2 regions of the Kosakonia sp. YIM B13571 genome follow, and region 2 is predicted to be linked to the other one. Evidence: riboswitches for the same ligand, from Rfam matches in the RefSeq annotation. Region 2 holds a riboswitch; the other holds the start of a gene.
What was found. Region 2 has a riboswitch for cobalamin ahead of btuB (TonB-dependent vitamin B12 receptor BtuB). Riboswitches for the same ligand answer to the same signal wherever they lie in the genome.
Positions count from the first base shown of each region.

Region 1 (7,287 bases), on a different contig from region 2:
CAGCGCCAGATCGACCGCCGCCATCGAACGGGTGATACCGTCAGCTTTGGCGCGGCGCACCACGCGCGGATCGGAGATATAGCAACGTACTTCGCCGCCGAACTGCGCCAGCAGGGTTTTATTAATGCCGGAAAGCGCCATGGTGGTATCGGTGTAGAGCGTGCAGCCCTGTTTTATCGCGGTACAGAGGCTTTCCAGCGCGTCATCGGAAAACCATAAGATATCGAGCCAGTCGAAATCGGCGGTGGTATGAATGACCCGTTTGATAACCGCTTCATGCAGCGGACTGGCAAAGCGGTAATCGGGGCGCATCTCTTTGATAATGTCGCTAATAATGACAAAACTTTTGGCTTCAATAGCCTGCGGTTGTTGCAAATAATCCATCGTTTTCATCCTCAGGCCCCCATCCACACGAAACGTACCAGCGCAAACAGCACCAGTGCCAACGTCGAGGCCAGCCACATCATCTGGATGGTTCGCCCGATGTCATCAACGTCAATGGCGCGGGTATCATCACCGATCCAGGGTTTTTCGACGCGTTCGCCGAAGTAGTCGTTTGGCCCGCCAAGGCGCACGCCGAGCGCACCGGCAACCGTACCTTCCGGCCAGGCGCAGTTCGGGCTGCTGTGATTGTTCCGGTCACGAAAACCCACACGCAATGCTGCGCGGGCATCCTGGCGACAACACCAGGCTGCGATACTCAGCAAAAGCCAGCTCAGGCGTGCCGGGATAAAATTGGCGACATCATCCAGCCGGGCGCTGACCATGCCGATGGCGCGGTACTTTTCATGTTTGTAGCCGACCATTGAATCCAGCGTGTTGACGGCTTTGTAGGCCATCGCCAGTGGCGCGCCGCCGAGCAGCAAAAAAAACAGCGGGGCAATCACCCCATCGACGGTATTCTCCGCGACCGTTTCCACCACCGCGCGAGTGATTTGCGGCGGCTGCAACTGGCGGGTATCGCGCCCGACAATCCATGAGAGTTTTTCGCGGCTCTGGGCAAGCAGCCCCTGGCGCAGCGGCTTTTCGACTTCCCGTGCCATGTCCGCCAGGCAACGGGTGGCGAGCGAGGTGTAGATCAACCACACCTCGACACACCAGCCGAGCCACGGGTGAGTGGCGCTTGCCAGCGCCAGCGCGCCCCAGGCCACTCCCCAGCTCACACCGACCACCGCCAGCCACATTACGCCGCCGCCCATGCGCAACGCGTTATCGCTATGGCAACAGCGCCGCACGATGCCTTGTAGCAGGTTAATCAGCGCGCCAATCCAGCGTACTGGATGCGGCCAGTGCGGCGGGTCGCCCAGCAGCCGATCGAGTAAAAACGCCACAACCCAGGCAAGCAGTGTCATTGCGCGCTCCTTGCGACAGCAAACCAGTGGTTGAGCATTTGCGGGCGTTGGGCGAAGTGCAGATGCAGGTAGCTGGCGAAGGTGTTACCAACCTGCCAGCCGCCCTGCCAGCGTTTGAGCACTTCGCCGTCACGGGTTTTATGGCAGTCGAGCACCGCCGCCGTTTGCGCGGTGAAATCTGAATAGTGAAATTCGTGTCCGCGCAGGGTTTCACCCACTGCCGCCAGTAAGGTCTGTTGCGTCGCGCGGGCTTCGCAGTAGCCAAAGCGGGTCAGTTTGTTACCCATCACGCTAAGACCGGGGATCACATTCGCCATCGGCCATTCGTGGCCGTCAGCATCACGCAATGCGGTGCCGAGATACATCAGCCCGCCGCACTCGGCGTAGATCGCTACACCGCGTCGATGTGCCGCGCGGATAGCCTCCAGCATCGGGGTATTTTCTGATAACGCCCGCGCATGCAGCTCCGGATACCCCCCGCCAAGCCACAGCATCTGGCATTCCGGTAACTGGCGCTCCCGCAGCGGGCTAAAGCGCACAATGTGAACACCTGCGCGTTCCAGTAAATCGAGGTTATCGGGGTAGTAAAAGTTGAAGGCCTCATCAAAGGCTAATGCCAGCGTCAGCCCTGCGCCTGCAGCCGCATCCGGCAAGGGCGGCATTTGCCCGGCGGGAAGCGCCGTGAGTTGGCTGAGTGTGAGCAGTTGGTCAATATCAATCGTTTGCTCCAGATGCCCGGCAAAATCTTGCCACGATTGGGCTTCCACCACTGATTCACGCGCGGTCACCAGACCGAGATGACGCTCCGGCAACGTAATGCCGGGCGCGGTCGGGACATACCCCAGCACCGGTAGCGCGCAATAGTGTTCAATGGCGTGTTTCAGGAGCTGAAAATGGCTGTCGCTGTTAACCCGGTTGACGATAACGCCGGCAATGGGCAGTTGCGGATCGAAGTGCTGAAAACCCATGACTGTTGCGGCAATGGAGGTCGACACCGCTTTGCCGTCAACGAGCAAAATCACCGCAACGCCAAGCTGTTTTGCCAGTGCGGCGCTGCTGCAATAATCAGGGTCGGTGCCGTAGCCGTCGTACAATCCCATCACGCCTTCAATAATGGCAACATCGTAGGCGGTAACATGCTCGCAAAAGAGCGCGTTGAGCGTTGGCTCTGGCAGCATAAAGCTGTCGAGATTGTGGGAGGCGACGCCGGAAACGGCGCTGTGCCAGGCGGTATCCAGGTAATCCGGCCCGACTTTGAACGGCTGAACACGTAAGCCGCGACGGTTAAAAACAGTAAGCAGCCCCAGCGTGACGGTGGTTTTACCACAGCCGCTACCGGTTCCGGCAAGGAGAAAGGCGCTGCGCCTGTCTGACATTCCTGATACCCCATCACGGGCGGAAAGCTGAAGTCAGGCGCGCGTTTGCCCGGTCTTACGACCGTACGCTTCTGAGCAACCCACTTCCCACCGAAGTTGTTGATAATGGCCCATCAGGTCGGTCTTCTGGCTTAGCGTCATCCTCACCCGTCCTTCCCGATCTGGCGATCAGTGGCGTTTTCGGGGTTGTCAGCATCACAGCAGCGGGGGCTGCGGGGGATTTTCGCCCCCTTCCCAGCCGCGCAAAAAGCGGCGGCAAAACCTGTTGGCTTATTGCGTCACGGCGCGAAAACCGTGTTCGCTTGTTCATGACATTTCCCAGAGGCAAACTGGATTGCCGCAGGGAAATAAAACTGATGCAGTTTATCGTCGCGTAAACACGAGTTTGTTGCGCTATAACAATGTATTGCTCACCCGCTTTTATCAACACCTGATTTATTCAGGTTTCGCGTCACGATTTTCAGTGTCGGAATTAACTCAACGCTGCATGAGTCATTCAAACACCTTCTAAGGCTGTAAACAAAATAGCGGTAGAACCTCTTCATAATCTGACGGAAAGATGTGTGTAATCACGCGCCTGCGGAAATCCTCAACTGGGAATGATAAAGACCATGTGCAGCGAGCAATGTCGAAATATCTTCGTGCTCGGGTGGAGACATGCCAACGTGGCGTTAATGCTGGCATTCGACGGGATGAAATGACACTATCCGTTTTATTTTTTAGGGGGATCACCGTGGCGCAGGCAGCATGTCCCGCATCCTGCGGCGAAATAATCCAGGGCTGGATACTCGGCGGCGAAAAGCTGGTCTCCTGCCCGGTGGCGTGGTACAGCCATGTGGAAGTCACCACCGGCACGCCACTGGCCAAAGAGCGCCCGCTCACCCGCGCGATGATCAAACTGTTGCTGGCGCACTGGCAACTTCCCGCGTCCCTCTCGTCAACGCTGCGTATCGACTGCCGCTCCACCATTCCAGTGGCGAAAGGCATGGCCAGCAGCACAGCCGATATTGCGGCGACAGCCGTAGCGGCTGCCCGACATCTTAATCAGCCGCTGGATGAAGAAACACTGGCTCAGCTCTGCGTGACGCTGGAGCCGACCGACAGCACGCTGTTTTCGGGCCTGACGCTGTTTGACCATAACACCGCAGCGACCCGCATTCCCTGTGGCGCACTTCCGCACAGCGAGGTTCTGCTGCTGGAGAGCCCGCTGACACTGACGACCGCAGATTATCACCGGATGACGCGCCAGCAGGCGCTGCTCGACAATGCGGGCACTCTGGACAGAGCATGGCAAACGCTACAACGCGCTTGCGCGAAAAATGATGCCGCACTGCTGGGCGAAGCCGCAACACTCAGCGCGATAGCCAGCCAGGCGCTATTGCAAAAACCGGCGTTCAATACCCTGCTCAATCTGGTGGAACGATTCGATTTGTACGGTCTGAACGTGGCGCATAGCGGGAGCGTGGTGGGTTTGTTTCTTGATTCAGCACGTCATGATGTGGAAGCGGTTTGCAGTTTTCTAGCGAAGAGGGAACTGGCGGTACACTGGCCAAAAAGCTATTTGTTGGAGATGGTGGCGGGCGGCGTGAAATAGGGGTGAGAGGCGAACCTCTCACCGCGAGGCATTATTCGGTTTTTGCTTCAACCGACTTCAGTTCGCCCATGGTTTTCAGCTTTTTGGAAATGTCACGACGTTCTTTCGACAGCTCGGCGTTTTTGATGATGTAATCATCTACGCGATCTTCGTAGTCGGTTTTCATGCTGGCGATAATGCCCTGAATGGCTTCAACGCTCATGCCTGGTTTGATGTAATCGCTGAGGTTATCCAGCAGCAGAACACGCTTCTGGTTATCACGGATCTTCTTCTCAACGTCCTGAATTTCACGCTGCAACTTATTCTTGCGGCGGAACAGACGCACAAACTCCAGAACATCCTGGAACGAAGGCTTGGTTGTTTCCATTTTTACACCCCTGATAATGTGAGATTCGGATTCGTTAACGCAACAAGCTTAGAGGCAAACCTACCCAAAGCGGTTGCATATGACAATAATTTTTCCTTTTCTCTATCATAACCACAAATCCAGCTGAATCGAAACAACCAGACTGTGTCCGGCGGCTATCTGCCGCTTATTTGCGCAATGCCCGGCAAATCAAATGCGATAACAATTCCAGTTGACGCGCCAATTCCAGGCTTAACCAGACATAACCATGAATAGACGTTTCGGCCAGCGCATCTCCTTGATGTTCGCGGCTTAACTGGCGTAACTCGGTGACAATCTCATTGAGCTTTTCCGTGTTTGCCAGAATCGGCTGCGGGTTGCCTTCATACAACGCGTGGGCAATGGTCAGCAACGTCTGCTGCGTCATCTGCTGCGTTTCACGCAGAGTATTGGCATTGATCATGACAAAATGGCTGGCGCGCGAGCTCCAGTGGGCGTTAATTTGCAACTCCAGCATGCACACCAAATTACGGCTGACGGTCTGGATAGCTTCAAAAATCGCTTTCTGGATATGGGTCTCTTTACTGGCTGGCGTGATTAAGCCGCGCATTTTTACCACGTCATTGAGAATTTTTTGCAGGTGTTTTTCCAGACGCGGCCGCTCCACCAGGTTGCGTGATAAACCCGCCTGATAGACCCGGTTAAACGCCGTGACGTAATTCGCCATCTGAATGCGCCAGTGCAAAAAAGCCCGCTGCGGCCAGATGCCGGTGAACAGCATCGCCAACAACGAACCAATAATCACATCGCCGCTGCGCCACAATGCGGTATGCATATCCCCGGTCGGCGCGCCGACCACCACCGAGAGCGTCACGCCGATAATCAGCGCCTGATAAGGCTTTTTACCGAGCGCCAGCCAGCCGCATATAAACATCGCAACGGCACACCACACCAGCATCACCGGCAAAGAAATCAGTTCCAGCCTTAATGCCACCAGCCCCAGTGCAGCGCCGAAGATAGTTCCGCCGATGCGCTCAAACGCGCGCGGTACAACGTTACCCCAAAAGGAAATTGGCCCCATCAGCACCACCAGCGTGATTAATGGCCAGGTACCTTCCGGCACATCCAGCAGGCGGATCAGCAGGAAAGTCAGCACAAAAGCCAATGCAATGCGCACGCCATGTACGACGTGATAATGGCGGTAAAGACGGATTTCAAAAAGGCTGAGTGATTTATCGCGACGCACGCCCGTTCTCCGGGTTAGAAATAAAAAGAGGCGCAATTGTAGGATTTTTCAGTGGCAGATATCACCTTTTTAAACAAAAAAGAGACGCCAGCTTGATCCTGACGTCCCTTTGCGCGCGTTTACTGCTTACAGCACTTTCGGCTCTACCGGAATATACATCTCGATTTCCCAGTAACCGTCGCGCTGACCGTCGTTGCGATAGACTTCGAAACAGGGTCCGGCCGAAATTTGTAATGCCTGATCGGTGAGCAACTCATCGAAAAAAAGATCCCAGCTGGCTGCAAACTCTTCGTTGTAAACCCGTGCCTGCGCCACCGCGTACTGGCCACCCGGAACCTCTGTGGTCATCACCCCTTCGCTGTTGGCTGGCACCTGAAACGCATCGTCAACGGTGATCGCCACATCCGCCCGCAATTTTTCTGCGGGTACTTCATCCGGGTTGTCGTAATAAACACAAATCCACTCCAACGGCTGGATCTGCTTGTTATCAACCCACATCGACAGCTGCGCAAATCCCTGTTTAACTTTCTCGTCCCACGGCCCGACCAGATGAAACCCGGCAATACGGCGTTTTTCACACTGCTTGACTGTGTAGCTCATACTAACTCCCTTAGTGTTACTGTTCGAACATACAGTATAACTGGCAGGCCTGCGCCTGCCATCTGCAACAACTCAATTATGAGAGCAAGCTCGCATGCCTTCCAGCCAACGCTTGACGGTGTCAGCTTTTATGATGGAGGTAATCGCTCAAACGCGAGAACCAACCGCCTTTGCCAACGCTATCCAGCGTAACCAATGGCCAATGGGCTATCACTTTATCGCGGTCAAAAAGCTGGATTTCACCCACGCGCTGATGCGCGGCAAGCGGGGCATCCAGCTCTTTGTTGTCCAGCACATATTTAGCTTTCACATTTTGCAGTTCCGCTTTGGGCAGCACCAGCCAGTAATCCTGATCGGTGCCGACATCAACCTGTTCTTTATCACCGTACCACACCCGTTCACTGCCCACTTTCTTACCATTACGCAGAATTTCCACGGTGTTAAAATTCTGCTGACCCCAGTGCAGCAGCTTACGCGCCTGGTCTTCACGCCCTTTCGGGCTGTCTGCGCCCATGACCACCGCAATCAAACGCCGCTCTCCGTCCACGCTTGAGGCGATCAGGTTAAAGCCCGCGCCAGACGTGTGACCGGTTTTCAGCCCATCAACGTTCAGCGTCTTATCCCATAACAAACCGTTGCGGTTTTGCTGGGTAATGCCGTTCCACGTCAGGCTTTTTTCACTGTACATATGATAGAAATCCGGCTCGCCATGAATGATGGCGCGGGAGAGTACCGCCAGATCATACGCAGAGCTGTGCTGGCCTGGCGCATCC
Region 1 covers NZ_JBHZPL010000003.1:207,717-215,003, reverse strand. The annotation lists gene ACFX4O_RS09380 (cobalt-precorrin-8 methylmutase) at 1-384, opposite strand, end outside; gene cbiB (adenosylcobinamide-phosphate synthase CbiB) at 396-1,352, opposite strand; gene ACFX4O_RS09370 (cobyrinate a,c-diamide synthase) at 1,349-2,728, opposite strand; cobalamin riboswitch at 2,827-3,009, opposite strand; gene ACFX4O_RS09365 (L-threonine kinase) at 3,462-4,322, shown strand; gene ACFX4O_RS09360 (DUF496 family protein) at 4,354-4,689, opposite strand; gene ACFX4O_RS09355 (FUSC family protein) at 4,856-5,914, opposite strand; gene sbmC (DNA gyrase inhibitor SbmC) at 6,041-6,514, opposite strand; gene dacD (serine-type D-Ala-D-Ala carboxypeptidase DacD) at 6,636-7,287, opposite strand, start outside.
Region 1: it holds a riboswitch for cobalamin, as region 2 does, so the genes downstream of both, ACFX4O_RS09370 (cobyrinate a,c-diamide synthase) here and btuB (TonB-dependent vitamin B12 receptor BtuB) in region 2, are expected to answer to the same signal.

Region 2 (7,287 bases):
CGTAAGCCGCTGATGCCAGGCTTGGGTAACCAATCACATCACCCACTGCATAGACGTGCGGCAGTGCGGTCTGGTACATGCTGTTAACTTTCAACTGACCGCGCCCATCTGCTTCAAGGCCAATGTTCGCCAGTTGCAGGCTGTCGGTGTTACCGGTACGGCCATTGGCATAGAGCAGGCAGTCGGCTTTCAGTTTTTTGCCGGATTTCAGGTGCATAATCACCCCGTCGTCCAGCGGCTCAATACGCTCATACTCTTCGTTATGGCGGATAACGACACCGCTATTCCAGAAGTGATAAGAGAGTGAGTCCGACATCTCCTGATCAAGGAACGCCAACAGGCGATCGCGGGTGTTGATCAGATCCACTTTGACGTTCATACCACGGAAGATCGATGCGTATTCGCAACCGATCACCCCAGCTCCATAGATGATCACATGGCGGGGTTCGTGGTGCATATCAAGAATTGAGTCGCTGTCGTAGACGCGCGGATGGGCGAAATCGACATCAGCAGGGCGATAGGGGCGTGAGCCGCAGGCGATAACGAATTTTTCGGCGGTGATGGTTTCGACTGTCCCGTCGTGACACTCCAGCGCCAGTGTGTGGTCATCAATAAAATGGGCATTGCCTTCTAAGATTTCGCAACGGTTACGCTCATAAAAGCCCTGACGCATGCGCGTTTGCTGATTAATCACGCTTTCAGCATGGTTCAGGATATCGGCGAAAGAGGAGCGGAGAAGGCGAGTATGGTCACTGTAGAGCGGGTTCTGGTTGAATTCGATAATACGGCTAACGGCGTGGCGCAACGCTTTTGAGGGGATAGTGCCCCAATGCGTACAGCCGCCGCCGACATTATGGTAACGCTCAACAACCGCGACCCGTGCTCCTTGTTTAACCAGGCCCATGGCTGCGCCTTCGCCGCCGGGGCCGGAGCCTATTACTATTGCATCATAATCGTAGGAATGTGGCATGGTAAGGCTTACCTGTTCTTATACATAAAAGCAACATAAGACTAACATCAAAGCGGCGGTAACCCAATTATCGTTGTGCTCTTTTGCTACGAAAAAGAAGAAACTGCGCGTAAACAATCAGTCACAATCCAGTACAATCGAATCGGATTTATTCTCTGGTATAGTGCCAGCGGGCCCCTGGAAGGATTCAAACATCGTGATGGGTGTAAGAGCGCAACAAAAAGAGAGAACGCGGCGTTCGCTGATCGAAGCCGCATTTAGCCAACTCAGCGCGGAGCGTAGCTTCGCCAGCCTGAGCCTGCGGGAAGTCGCCCGTGAGGCGGGTATTGCGCCAACGTCTTTTTATCGTCATTTCCGGGATGTGGACGAGCTCGGGCTGACCATGGTGGATGAAAGCGGGTTAATGCTGCGCCAACTGATGCGTCAGGCGCGCCAGCGTATTGCTAAAGGCGGTAGCGTGATCCGCACGTCAGTTTCCACATTTATGGAATTTATCGGCAATAACCCCAATGCTTTTCAGCTCCTGCTGCGGGAACGTTCTGGAACGTCTGCGGCCTTCCGAGCGGCGGTGGCACGGGAGATCCAACATTTTATTGCGGAACTTGCCGACTACCTTGAACTCGAAAACCATATGCCGCGAGCGTTCACCGAAGCGCAAGCCGAAGCGATGGTGACAATTGTTTTCAACGCCGGTGCTGAAGCGCTGGATGTGGGGACGGAACAACGCAGGCAATTAGAAGAGCGACTGGTACTACAATTGCGCATGATTTCAAAAGGCGCGTATTACTGGTATCGCCGTGAACAGGAAAAACTGGCGCATCAACCGACGAGTGAAGGATGAGTAATGAAACAGTCTGGTCAAGATAAAGGTACGTTGTTGCTGGCGCTGATCGCTGGCTTATCGATTAACGGCACGTTTTCTGCCGTGTTCAGTTCTATTGTACCGTTTTCCATATTCCCGATTATTTCGCTGGTGCTAACGGTGTACTGCCTGCATCAGCGCTATCAAAACCGCACTATGCCGGTGGGGCTGCCAGGCCTTGCCGCCGCGTGTTTTATCCTCGGTGTGCTGCTTTACAGCACAGTGGTACGCGCGGAGTATCCGGATATCGGTTCTAACTTCCTGCCTGCCGTGTTGTCGGTGGTGCTGGTTTTCTGGATTGGTTTTCGTCTGCGCGGCCGCAAACACGAAGCCTCCGAGTAAGTGTTAAATGCCCTCTCGCCGGGAGGGCGTTTTCATCCTCAATGCATTGAAAGTTGAAAAGTATAAATCCCTGGGTTGTTCCCATCCAAAATAAAGCCCTGCCAGAATTCATCAATAATTTATTAATTAAAAAAATCTACGGCAAAACACATTTCATCTGATGTACTGTTTCGGCATTTTATTCCGTTGCTTGACGATCTCTTGATCCAGGCTGCAGGCTAAAATTAACTCTGGACATCCTCATGAAAAAAATAACACAACTTCTGTTAGCCACTGCCGGTTTCGTTATTTCGGTAGCCGGATTCGCGGATACCCCAAAAACGAACGGGAGCGAACATCGTATTCCGGCGGTAAAGCTCATTAATACGCAAGATAACCACTCTGCTTTTATCAAAGGTTCGGTTCCCTCGCTGGCAAAGCTCTCTTCGCAAAATCTCTATTTTAGTAATACGTTCGAAGAGTGGCAGAAAGGGGTGCATCCGGCACCGAAGAAGCAATACGTGGTGACGATGAAAGGTAAACTGAAGTTCAAGGTTAGCGATGGCTCAACCTTCATCATCGAACCCGGCACTGTTCTGATTGCGGCAGACACGGCGGGCGAAGGTCACAGCTGGGATATCGTCGACGGTAAAGAGTGGGTGCGCGTTTATATTCCGGTGGGTGATGACGACCATTTTATTGCCGATAAATAACCCTTAAAACGCATTACATTCCAGCCCTGTTTCGTTCAGGGCTGAGATTTTTATATCATGACAAAACACCCTCAGTGATATAAATATAACCTCAGAAAATTCACAAGTTGTCGCGAGATAATGTTAACGCGATCACGATCCTTAATAGTAACTTGTCTGATAAATTAATATTTGCGGGCGGCAATAATTTACATCTTACCGCTATTATTCTGTTGGCCTGGTTCACAGGCCAACCGTTAAATGGAGTCGCAGTATTTTATATGGCGTGAATAACGTTATTTGTTTTTACGCGTAAGCAGTACGCCGCACTCCATGTGGTGCGTATAGGGGAATTGATCGAACAGCGCCAGACGTGAAATATCGTGTGTCTGGCTCAACGTTTGCAGGTTTTTACACAGCGTTTCCGGGTTGCAAGAGATATACAAAATACGCGGATAAGCCTGCACCATTTTCTCGGTTTCCGCATCCAGCCCGCTGCGCGGCGGATCGACGAAAATCGTTTCGCACTGGTAGCTCGCAAGATCGATACCTTGCAGACGGTTAAATGCGCGCACGCCATTCATCGCCTGAGTAAATTCTTCGGCGGACATGCGGATAATTTGCACGTTATCGATGTGGTTAGCCGCGATATTGTATTGCGCTGCCGCCACGGATGGCTTGGCGATCTCGGTGGCCAGCACACGATCGAAATTGCGCGCCAGCGCCAGCGAGAAGTTGCCGTTGCCGCAGTACAACTCCAGCAGATCGCCAGTGGAGTGACGCGTGACATCCAGTGCCCATTCCAGCATCTGAATGTTCATAGCCGCGTTAGGCTGTGTAAAGCTGTTCTCCACCTGACGGTAGATCATCTCTCTGCCACCGACCGGCAGACGCTCGTCGACAAAATCCTGATCCAGCTCGATTTTGGTTTTGGTCGCGCGGCCAATCAATTGCACATTCAGGTTCTGCGCGCGCAGCGCGTCGCGCAACTGCATCGCTTCTGTTTGCCATTCGTCATCCAGTTTTTTGTGGTAGAGCAGAGTGACAATCGCCTGGTTGCTCATGGTGCTCAGGTAGTCAATCTGGAACAGCTTATGGCGCAGCGTTTTATTCCCGCGTATCGCCTCGATCATTACCGTCATTAATTGGTTAATCAGTTCGCTCGCCGCCGGGAAGCTGTCGACCCGGATGCGGGACTTAGTCTGCTGATCGAAAATAATGTGGTAGAGATCGTCACCGTCATGCCAGATGCGGAACTCGGCGCGCATACGGTAATGGCTGACCGGTGAGCGGAACACCTCCGGAAGCGGCGCGGAAAAAGGCGTCATCATCGATTGCAGACGCACCACTTTTTCGGCCAGCTGGGCTTCGTACTGTTCTGTCGGCAGGTGTTCGGGGGTCATCATGCTTCCTGAGTGATTAAGAATAACGCGGGGATTGTAGGCATTGCTCAGGCGATGTCCAGCCCCGGATGTGAGCTAAATAGTCCGTTAGCAGTCTGGACATCCATATGTTACCGAATGTAGCATCCCTGTTCCGGTCCTGTGAGTTAAAAGGGAATCCAGTGAGAATCTGGGGCTGACGCGCAGCGGTAAGGATCAAGGTGAGAGAGCAGACACTGCCTGTTGGGTGGGAAGTCGCTTTCTTGATGTACCTCCAAGCCCGAAGACCTGCCGGTATACGTCGCATCTGGTTGACATCATCGCGTGCTATTGATGGAACCTGCGGCATCCTTACTCTTTTGTGGATGCTTTCACAATGATTAAAAAAGCTTCGCTGCTGACGGCGCTCTCCGTCACAGCTTTTTCCGGCTGGGCGCAAGATAGCAGCTCAGACAATTTGGTGGTGACAGCAAATCGTTTTCAACAACCGGCTAAGACGGTGCTTGCACCGACTGAAGTGGTTACGCGTGAGGACATCGATCGCTGGCAGTCGCGCTCACTGGTTGATGTGCTGCGTCGCCTGCCAGGGGTTGATATCGCGCAAAACGGCGGGTTAGGTCAAACCGCCTCGGTTTATGTGCGCGGTACAGAAGCGAAACACTTGCTGCTGCTGATTGATGGCGTACCGGTTGCGCGCTCCGGGATTTCCAATGATCCCGAGCTGAATCAAATCCCGCTCTCTTTAGTACAACGCGTTGAATATATTCGCGGGCCGCGCTCTGCCGTGTATGGCTCCGGGGCGATTGGCGGCGTGGTTAACGTCATTACCATGACCGGCAATGAGAAATCGCAAATCAATGCCGGCGTTGGCTCGAAGGGCTACCAGACGTATGACGGCACGCTTCGTCAGCGCTTTGGCGACACCGTGGCGACGGCGGCGGGTTCTTATACCAGCACGCGCGGTTTTAACGTGCAGCCCGGCTCAACCTGGGATCATGACGAAGATCGCGATGGCTACCGCAACAAAACGTTCTGGGGCAGCCTGCAACACAAGTTCAACGACAACGTTGACGGCTTCTTTCGCGGCTACAACTTTAGCAACAACGTGGATTATGACCTCGGCAGCGCGCCGTTCTCAGCAGACTACAGCGCTGATGAGCGCCAGCTGTTTGTACAGGGTTGGGATACCGGGCTGAATTTCGCGCAGGGGATCTACTCGTCCCAGCTGCTGGCCAGCTACCAGAAAAGCAAAGACTACAACTACAGCAGCATTTATGGCCGTTATAACGATGGCACCACGCTGGATGATATGGAGCAGCGATACATTCAGTGGGGCAACAACGTTGATGTGGGCAAAGGTTCTGTTGGCGCGGGCGTCGACTGGAAGCAGGAGCGCCTGGTTTCATCAAATAAAACGACGCGCGATGCCTATGACCGTGAGAACACGGGCTTGTACCTGAACGGGATGCAGCAGTTTGGCGATGTCACGCTGGAAGCCTCGGGCCGTGAAGATAAAGATGATGAATTCGGCTGGCATGGCACCTGGCAGACCGCTGCAGGCTGGGAATTCGTTGAGAATTACCGTCTGACCGTTTCTTACGGCACCGGCTTCCTGGCACCTTCTTTAGGTCAGCAGTTTGGCGCGAAGCGTTTTGGTATCGCTTCTAACCCGAATCTGAAGCCGGAAGAGTCCAAACAGTGGGAAGCGGGTATTGAAGGCTTAACCGGCCCGCTGGACTGGCGTTTGTCTGCCTATCGCTATGAGATTGAAAACCTGATCACCTACAGCGATACGGCTTACTACAACATCAACTCAGCCACCATTAAAGGCCTTGAGTGGACGGGAAGCGTCGATACCGGCATTTTCTCGCATCGCGTGACGCTGCAATATATTGACCCGCGTGATGATGAAACCAATGAAGTGCTGCCGCGTCGTGCGAAGCGCCAGGCGAAATACCAGCTTGACTGGTCCGTATTCAACGTCGATATGGATCTGGCCTGGGAGTACTTCGGTAAGCGCTATGACAACCGCACGTCAACCTATAATCCTGAGCAACGTATTTTGCCAAGTTATAGTACGGTTGATTTTTCTGCCTCATATCCTGTGACCTCTCATTTAACAGTTCGTGGTAAAATCGCCAACCTGTTCGATAAAGAGTACGAGACAGCATATGGCTACCAAACTGCAGGACGGGAATACACCTTGTCTGGCAGCTACACCTTCTGACGCGCGTCCCACCGTGCTGGTGTTTGACTCCGGCGTCGGTGGGTTATCCGTTTATGATGAGATCCGGCATCTCCTGCCGGATCTGCATTACATCTACGCGTTTGACAATGTCGCTTTCCCCTATGGCGAGAAAAGCGAAGCGTTTATTGTTGAGCGTGTTGTCGAGATCGTTACCGCCGTTCAGGCCCAATACCCCCTCGCGTTGGCCGTTATCGCCTGTAATACGGCGAGTACCGTCTCGTTGCCCGCGCTGCGGGATAAGTTTTCCTTCCCTGTTGTTGGAGTGGTGCCGGCCATTAAACCCGCCGCGCGTCTAACAGCAAACGGTGTGGTAGGGCTGCTGGCAACGCGGGGTACGGTGAAGCGCCCTTATACACATGAGCTGATTTCGCGTTTCGCGAATGAGTGCCGGATTGAAATGCTGGGTTCGGCGGAGCTGGTTGTATTGGCGGAAGCGAAATTGCATGGTGAAACGGTCTCGCTGGATGAGCTGCGACATATCCTTCGCCCATGGCTGCGCATGAAAGAGCCACCGGATACGGTGGTACTGGGATGTACGCACTTTCCTTTACTGCAAGAAGAGTTGTTGCAAGTGTTGCCGGAAGGGACGCGTTTGATCGATTCAGGCGCGGCAATTGCGCGACGTACTGCCTGGTTGCTTGAACACGAAGCGCCGGATGCGAAATCTTCTGATGAGAATATTGCTTATTGCATGGCGTTAACCCCAGAGACTGCGCAATTGTTGCCCGTTTTGCAGCGCTATGGTTTCAAAAAGCTCGAAAAACTGGTGCCTTAGGGCTGTTTTGCGCAAAAAAGAGACGGTTGAAAAGTTT
Region 2 covers NZ_JBHZPL010000011.1:135,899-143,185, forward strand. The annotation lists gene sthA (Si-specific NAD(P)(+) transhydrogenase) at 1-970, opposite strand, end outside; gene fabR (HTH-type transcriptional repressor FabR) at 1,167-1,811, shown strand; gene ACFX4O_RS20595 (YijD family membrane protein) at 1,815-2,174, shown strand; gene ACFX4O_RS20600 (hypothetical protein) at 2,417-2,866, shown strand; gene trmA (tRNA (uridine(54)-C5)-methyltransferase TrmA) at 3,142-4,248, opposite strand; cobalamin riboswitch at 4,366-4,538, shown strand; gene btuB (TonB-dependent vitamin B12 receptor BtuB) at 4,604-6,454, shown strand; gene murI (glutamate racemase) at 6,399-7,250, shown strand.